2 regions of the Proteiniborus sp. DW1 genome follow, and region 1 is predicted to be linked to the other one. Evidence: a T-box and tRNA genes for the amino acid it is inferred to sense, from the RefSeq annotation. Region 1 holds a T-box; the other holds one or more tRNA genes.
What was found. A T-box is a leader RNA that pairs with one kind of tRNA and senses whether it is charged. The one in region 1 lies ahead of DW1_RS12745 (proline--tRNA ligase), so its partner is inferred to be a tRNA-Pro.
Positions count from the first base shown of each region.

Region 2: it has a tRNA-Pro gene. The T-box ahead of DW1_RS12745 (proline--tRNA ligase) is inferred to sense a tRNA for this amino acid. The anticodon was not compared.

Region 1 covers NZ_FMDO01000052.1:9,523-13,966, forward strand. The annotation lists gene DW1_RS12740 (ROK family protein) at 1-17, opposite strand, end outside; gene DW1_RS12745 (proline--tRNA ligase) at 189-1,913, opposite strand; T-box leader at 2,239-2,454, opposite strand; gene DW1_RS12750 (ABC transporter permease) at 2,518-3,693, opposite strand; gene DW1_RS12755 (ABC transporter ATP-binding protein) at 3,683-4,414, opposite strand.
Region 2 covers NZ_FMDO01000038.1:42,016-46,459, reverse strand. The annotation lists gene spoIVA (stage IV sporulation protein A) at 1-1,280, shown strand, start outside; gene DW1_RS15920 (hypothetical protein) at 1,406-1,531, shown strand; tRNA gene DW1_RS09760 (tRNA-Pro) at 2,232-2,308, opposite strand; gene DW1_RS09755 (hypothetical protein) at 2,534-2,911, shown strand; gene DW1_RS09750 (biotin/lipoyl attachment domain-containing protein) at 2,980-4,299, shown strand; gene DW1_RS09745 (YggS family pyridoxal phosphate-dependent enzyme) at 4,318-4,444, shown strand, end outside.

The DNA.
Region 1 (4,444 bases):
TCTACCCCAATATACATAACCACATCCCCCTTATATAATTTTATTTAAGAATTATTTTATCATAAGAATATGTTGATTAATAGATATCTATAACATGAGTCTTCTCAACCTCGCAGCTTAATTTTTTTATTCTCTAACTCTTATAAATTTAATCATAAAAGCTACCGCCTAATACGGTAGCTTTTATTCTATAATTCTAGTCCTTGTTGTTTAAATTCTGCTCTTACCCTGTCCATTATCTCACTTGTGTTTACTTCAACTTTTTCTCCTTCTCTCCTTAATGAGAATTCTACTATTTCTTCGTTTGCTCTTTTACCAACTGTAATTCTAATAGGTATACCAATTAAATCTGCATCTTTAAACTTAACTCCTGCTCTTTCGTTTCTATCGTCAATTAATACTTCTAGTCCAGCCTTTGAAAGCTCATCATACAGTCTTTCACCTAGAACGACTTGCTCTTCACTCTTAACATTTACTACAGTAATTATTACATGATATGGGGCTACTGATAATGGCCATATGATTCCATTTTCATCATGACATTGTTCTATTACAGCAGCAGCTGTTCTGGTTACTCCTACTCCGTGTGAACCCATAAATATTTTTTGTTCTTTACCATTCTCATCTAAGAAGGTAGCATTTAGTGCGTTACTGTATTTTAGCCCTAGTTGGAATATGTTACCTACCTCTATTCCTCTATCCATCTTAAGTGGCTCTCCACACTTAGGACATTTATCTCCTTCTTGAACTAGCAGTATATCTTCTACTACCTCTCCTTCAAAATCTCTACCGTAGTTTATATTCTTAATATGATAATCTGTTTCATTAGCACCTACTATGAAATTGGTCATCTTTGTAACTCTTGAATCAACTATGATTTTAATGTCCTTTTTCAAATTCATAGGTCCAGCAAAACCTACCTCTGCTCCTGTAACTTCCTTTACTGTTTCTGCATCTGCCATCATTAGCTCGTGCTCTGGAATACCTAGTACTTTAACTAGTTTGATCTCATTAAGTTCTCTGTTCCCTGGGATAACTACTGCTACCACTTCGTCTTTTGCCTTGTATAATAATGTTTTTGCAAAGTTTTCATGAGATGTATTAAAGAACTTTGACACTTCTTCTATTGTTTTAGCATTTGGTGTATGAACCCTTTCCAATTGAAGCTTTTCTTCAGTAGTGGACTTAACTTCATATAGACAATTTGCTTTTTCATCTGTGGCAGCATAGTCACAACTATCACAATAAGCTATTGCACTTTCACCATACTCTGACATTGCCATAAACTCATGAGAGTCACTTCCTCCCATGGCACCAGAGTCACCTTCAACTACCTTGAATTTTAATCCACATCTTGTAAAGATTTTCTCATAAGCCTTCCACATATCATAGTAGGATTTTCTCATACCTTCTTCATCTATATCAAAAGTATATGCATCCTTCATTATGAATTCTCTTGCTCTCATAAGACCAAATCTTGGTCTTTTTTCATCTCTATATTTAGTCTGTATTTGATAAAGGCTAAGTGGTAGCTGCTTGTAAGACTTTATTTCATGTCTTATGAGATCTGTAAATATTTCTTCATGTGTAGGTCCTAGACAAAATTCTCTTTGATTTCTATCATATAATCTAAACATCTCAGGACCAAAATCGTCCCATCTACCAGACTCTTTCCATAGTTCTGCAGGTTGTATAGCAGACATTAAAACTTCTTGAGAATCTATGGCATCCATTTCTTCTCTTACAATTTGTTCAATCTTTTTTAATACTCTAATTCCAAGTGGTAAGTAAGAATATACTCCTGATACTAGCTTTCTAATCATTCCTGCTCTTAGTAAAAGCTGATGACTAGGAAGCTCTGCCTCTGAAGGAACTTCTCTTAATGTTGGCATATAAAGTTTTGACATTTTCATATATATCACTCTCCATTATTAAATTAAATTCAATGACTATTTGACGTACATAAACGGTCAGAAAATTTTTTGCAGTTACTTCTCACAAATTTATTTGTTCAACTGCCCTCCATAAATTTAGTGCTTGGTGCGTTTGACCTACCATCGATTTTCCGAAAAAAGCGTTCAGGAAATCGGGTTAGACATTTCGCAGTCAAGCTGCACAAATTTATTTGCTCGCTGTCGCTCACATAAATTTGGCGCTTGGTGCGTTTGACCTACCATCGATTTCCTGAGAAAAGCGTTCAGGAAATCGGGTTAGGTCATAAAAAAACCTTCATCCCAAAAAAGGGACGAAGGTTATATCCGCGGTACCACCCTAATAGATTATAAAATATATAATCCACTCGAAATAAATAACGGTAAAAAACCGTCTAGACTTTTATTTTCCCGTCTAGAAGCTCTGGGATGGGTTCAATATTCATTGGGTTAGAAATCTCTCAGCCTAGGACTTCCTCTCTGTATACCTTAAATATCTACTATTTCCCTTCAACGCTTTTAATATTTATTTATAAGATTAAAGCTAATATTACTAAAAAATATTTGCTTTGTCAATTATTTTTTATTATGCTCTAAATATTACAGACTCTTTCTTGAACATGTTTACTGTTAATAAAAGTGAAGCTATTATGTATACTAGTGTCCAACCTAATACTATTAGTATATGTACTGGATCGATTATCTGAACTAATGCTTCTTTAATGATGGCAATAGTATTTATTATAGGAATATGGAAATACACCTCGGGTATTGCTTTTCCATCTAAGTACATTGTCATATAAGCAGGTATTAGTAGTATTACCGATAATGGAGCCAAATATGTTTGAGCTTCTTTAAAGTTTCTTGCATAGAAACTTATAGTAAGTTCTAAACCACTAAATACTAAGTTTAATCCCGCACAAAATAGTCCTATGACTAATATATGACTTAACGGCAATACTACCCCTGTTCCTAAAAAACTAGGATTCATCTTAGACGCGATAAAAAAGCCTATTAATGATGCAGCAGTACCAATTACTCCTGATATAAATACTGCAATGAATTTTCCACCTAGTATAGATAATCTACTGGCTTGAGTAGTCAACAATGGTTCTAATGTTTGTCTTTCCTTTTCTCCTGCTCCTAAGTCTGTAGCAGCAGCTAATCCACCTATTGCAGAATATACAGTTATTAGCATAGGGAATATCATAGAAAAGATCATTACTCCCATTCCACCATCCTTAGAAACAGATGTATTCTTTATGGCTACTGCCTTTAATTCTTCAAGATCTATTCCTAAGGCATTAAGTCTTTCATTGGTAATAGATTGGGAATAGGCTTCTATAATACGGTTGAGTCTTGATGTAGCCATATCTGACTTTTGACTAGACTGGTCATAAATAACTTCTACATTTCCCATTGTTCCATTTTCAATTTTATTATCAAAACCTTCTTCAACTTTTACTATAGCTCTAACTGTTAACTCCTCTAAAGCTTTATCTGGGTCGTCAACATCAATTATGTTTATTTGACCTGTCTCTTTAAAGTACTCTTCTAGTTTCGTTTCACCATTGCTTATAATCGCAATATCTATAGGCTTCTGTTCATCATTTATCAGCTCACTAGTTCCAAATCCTAATGCAAATGCCATAATAGGAAATATCAATATAGGTATTATTATACTTGAAAATATAGTCTTTTTATCCCTAAAGGTATCTTTAAGCTCTTTTTTAAGCACAATCATAGCATATCTAATATTCACTTTTCTCACCTACCAACTCAACAAATATATCTTCTAGGTTATTACCTTTAAACTTATGTTTTAACTCATCTAGAGTGGAGACTTCAACTAGTTTCCCTTTATTTATTATTCCTACTATATCACACAATTTTTCAACTTCACTCATTGAGTGACTAGAGAAAAGAATAGTTTTCCCTTCCTTTTTCTGGTCTAATATAAATTCATGTACTATTCTTACAGATGTTACGTCTAATCCTGTTGTTGGCTCGTCAAGTAGCATTATTTGTGGATTATGAACTATACTCCTAGCTATAGATACCTTTTGCTTCATACCTTTTGAAAACTTTCCAACTCTTCTATCTATATACTCTTCCATTTCCAGCTTTTTAGATAACATATCTATTCTCTTAGATATATCCGATTTATTCATGCCATTAAGAAGTCCAAAATACTCAATATTCTCTCTAGCTGTTAATCTATCATAAAGCCCTGTATCTCCACCAAATAGTATTCCAATCTTCCCCCTTATATTATCTGGTTCCTTAATCAAGTCTTTTCCATCAATTAATGCTGTGCCTGATGTTGGCTTTATCATAGTAGCTATCATTCTTAGTGTAGTAGTTTTGCCTGCACCGTTTTCGCCAAGCAGACCAAATACAGTTCCTTGGTCTACTGTGAAAGAAATTCCTTTAACAGCCTCCACTTCTTTATATCTCTTGGTTAAGTTTTTAACCTGTATCAAGGTGATTCCTCCATTTCTAATAAATTTATA
Region 2 (4,444 bases), on a different contig from region 1:
CAATAATGACAACAGAACCCAAATTTGTACCTACTGATGCAGTAGAACTAACTTTAAAAGATAATGTGAAATTTAGAGTTAGAATGGTGGATTGTGTTGGATATTTAGTCAAAGGAGCATTAGGTCATGAAGAGAATAACATACCTAGAATGGTAATAACCCCATGGTATGAAAAAGAAATACCATTTGAGGAAGCGGCTGAAATTGGTACAAGAAAAGTAATTACAGATCACTCAACAATAGGAATTGTAGTTACAACAGATGGATCAATCACTGATATAGACAGATCAAATTATATAAAAGCTGAGGAGAGAGTTATCAGTGAGCTTAAGGAATTAGATAAACCTTTTGTTATACTTCTTAACTCAAAACACCCAGAGTTAGATAGTACTATAGCTTTAAGAGAGAATCTAGAAGAGAAATATAAAGTGCCAGTTATAGCTGTAGATTGTTTAAATATGGAGATGACAGAGATAAATCACATACTTGAAAAGGTATTATTAGAATTCCCAATTAAAGAGATAAACATTAATCTACCACAATGGATTGAAGGGTTACCAAAGAATCATTGGGTAAAGAGCTCCATTTTTAATTCCATAAAAGAAATTGTTCACAATCTTCAAAGATTAAGTGAGATAAATCATGCTGTAAATAAATTTGGGGAATTAGATATAATAAGCAATGTTAAAATCAAAGGAATTGAACTTGGAGAAGGAGTAGCAAATATAGAGATGAATGTTGATGGGCAGTTATTCTACAGAATTTTGAATGAACTAACTGGATATAAAATTGACGGTGAACATCAATTGCTAGGATTAGTGACAGGCTTAGCTAAAGCTAAGAGAGAATTTGATAAGGTTGAAAGAGCTTTAAATGATGCGAGGCTCACAGGATACGGATTAGTGCCTCCTAGTCTGGAAGAATTAGACTTAGCTGAACCAGAAATTTTCAAGCAAGGAAATAGATTTGGAGTCAAGTTAAAGGCTATGGCACCAAGCCTGCATTTTATTAGGGCAGATTTGACTACTGAGGTTTCTCCAATAATAGGAACTGAGAAGCAAAGCGAAGAGTTAGTAAAATATTTATTAGATGAGTTTGAAAGCGATCCATCAAAGATATGGGAATCAAATATGTTTGGGAAGTCCTTACATGATTTAGTAAAAGAGCAGCTGGAAAGCAAACTAAACATGATGCCAGAAGACGCCAGAAGTAAAATGCAGAGAACTTTAGAGAGAATAGTAAATGATTCAAGCGGAGGGCTAATCTGTATCATAATATAAAATGGGAAGGGGCACCTTCCCATTTTTGTGTATGCACTCGGCATGTTCAACAACTTGGTGGTGAAAGTCCAGTGCGAGCTTGATGATAGGAACCGTTAGCTGAGGGCAAGGGTGTTCATGCTGACATGGAATTTGAAGGAAGCCTAAAGCAAAATCCTGAGCATAATATCCAAAAATACAGGCAGTTAAATAAAACAATTTGTAGAAGAGTTGAATATAATAAGTCAGGTGTTTTTTTAATAGATGGATGATTAATTACTAAACTTAGATTTTGTGATCAAAATAAACAAGTCAGGGTAAAACCTCGACTGTTTAGAACTAAAAGAAAAATCCACAGCTACAGAATATTAGCACTAATAATATAAAGAAAAATAGTAGAGTATCATTCGAACCAAATATTCCTTGATTTGACATAGTATTACTACCTCCTACTAGTTAATTTTTAATTGTTTTTTAAGGGAGCTCCTAATGGGTGTAATATATAGTATGAAACTTTCAATAAGATGTTACGAAAATATATAATGAAAGGTATAGAAGAAGTATAGAAGTTTAGGGGTTATAACTTATGAGCAAAATTAATAAAATAATAAGATTAAATTCTCTATCATTTATCAGAAGTATCCTTTAAAAAGAATGTGAGGAATGAAAAGTTGGATTAAACTTAGATATTGAAAATGTGGAGGAGTATCTCAAGAAAATATTGAGGGATAAATAAAACTAAATCTATGATAAATTGTTATATAGCATAAATTTTTTCACTAATAAGAGTAGGTTTCTAAAATATTTTGTAAAGATGAAATCTAAAATGAAATAAGGTGGCTGTTAAGCCACCTTTGTCATTAAATATGTAAGCTGCTTATGCATCCAATTAAAAAATACAGCTTTTAATCAAAATACTTATAATATGAATGGCTAATTTACAACGTTAGTTGACTATATAAAACTATAAACTGGTCGGGATGACAGGACTTGAACCTGCGACCCCAAGTCCCCCAGACTTGTGCGCTACCATGCTGCGCTACATCCCGATAATATCATAAGTAAAGCATTCATAAAATAAGCTCATAGGATATTTTGTTAATAATATAAGTAATATTATATCATAAAAATATCAAAAAGCTAAGTGAATATTTTCTTTAATTTTATGTATCAGTAGTAAAATAGAGATTTAATATTAGTTGTTTCTATATGTTTTATAGTTCTTGAATTTATGATATACTTTTTATATAAAGCTAATAGAAAGTAGGTATATTATGTTCTTATCTGAAATTATATTGGTTTTGATAATGCTTTTTTTAGTGAGCATAATTGGATATATTTTAGTAGTTGTTAAAGAAAAACTCTATTTAAGTGATAATATAATAGTTTTAGGCAAAAAATCTGTGACCCAGGATCATATTGATGAAACAGACATGAAGTTTTTCTCCTTAAGTGGAGTCAAATTAAAATCAGGAGATGAGATAAGGGTAACTTTATATAATAACGATAAAGTAGATGGAATAGTAATTGGAGCAAAAACTAAAAATAGAGAGCTATTATTAGTGACCCATAAAGATGAGGTAAAAAGCTTTGAATTAGATAAAATCAAAAAAATAAAAGTAGTAAGTAAATATGGATGCTTTTTCAAATAAATGCTTCATAATTTAGAATTTCTGAATTTTTTCGTTTTAGTTTGAAGGAAAATAGAATTGTATGAAGAATTATAATAGGCAAGAGGTGGTCTAATGTCTCAAGAGGAACGAAAAAAAAAAGAATTAAGCGTAAAAGATTTAGAATTACTTTAATAATAATTGTAGTATCCTATATTTTTTCTAGAATGATACCTGTATTTTCCATAGGAATTCATAAGACTGTTATTGCTGAGGCTGGAGTTATAGAAGATATTGTTTCTTCTAAAGGAATAGTTATTAAAGATGAGTTTGTATATAAGTCAGAAACTCAAGGTACTGTATCTTTGCTAAAGCAAGAAGGTGAAAAGGTGGCTAAGGGAGTTCAAGTTGCTAGAATTAACAGAGCAGAGGGGAGTACATATTCAAATGAGTTAGAAGAGATAAATAGACAGATAGAGATATTAAAAAAATCATCAGATAATAAGGAAATACTTAATGAAGATAAAAATAAAATACATGATAATATTGCTTCAATAATTGATGAACTTCAAAATAGTATATTAAGTGGAAATTATAGCGATGCTCTTATACACAGGGATACCTTACTAATGACTATTGACAAGCAACAGCTAGTTGCAGGGCAAAATAGTCTCATGTCTAATAGCTTAGATAATCTCCTAGAACGAAAGAATGAAATTATCAAAAATATGGAAAGTTCTAAACATGTAAGCTACGCTCCAAAATCTGGAATAATAAGCTACCAGCTAGATGGTTTAGAGGATATTTTTACAATAAGCAAAATCAATGATTATGAATCTAGTGATTATAGACTTATAGATGTAAACAAAACAGACTTGACAGAAAAGAATATAGTTAATTTTGGAGAGCCTGTTTATAAGATAATAGATAATTTCACATGGTATATAATGACGGAAGTTGATTCTAAGGGAATGGACAAGCTTGAAGAAGGTAAGACAATATACATAAAAATCAATGATGATGAAAGAAAAATAATATCTAGAGTAGTAAGACTTGTTAAAGAAAATGACAAATGCTTTATTATCTTAAAACTAACGGAATATTTCCACGAATATTACAATGAAAGATACTTAGATATCCATATAGTTAAAAACACATATGAGGGACTGATAATTCCAAGTAAGTCCATAATAGAAAAAGATGGAATAAAGGGTGTTTATATTAAAGATATAAGCGGAATAGTTAAATTTAGACCAATAAAAATATTAGCTAGCCATAATGAGCATACTATTGTAAGTAAAGGGGCTGGGCTTAATAGTGTAATAGAGCTTGAAATAAATGGTGAAGTTCAGAAATTTAATACTATGCAAATGTATGATGAAGTATTTGTTAATGGAAGTAAGATTAAAGAAGGACTTATAATTGATTAACATAGGGAGGGATTATCGATTTATATTAAAAATAACATTGATAAAATTTATGAAAGAGTAAACAGTATCATATCTAAAAAAGGCTTAAGCTTGGATGATATTACAATAGTAGCTGTAACTAAAACAGTAGATGTTGACAGAATTA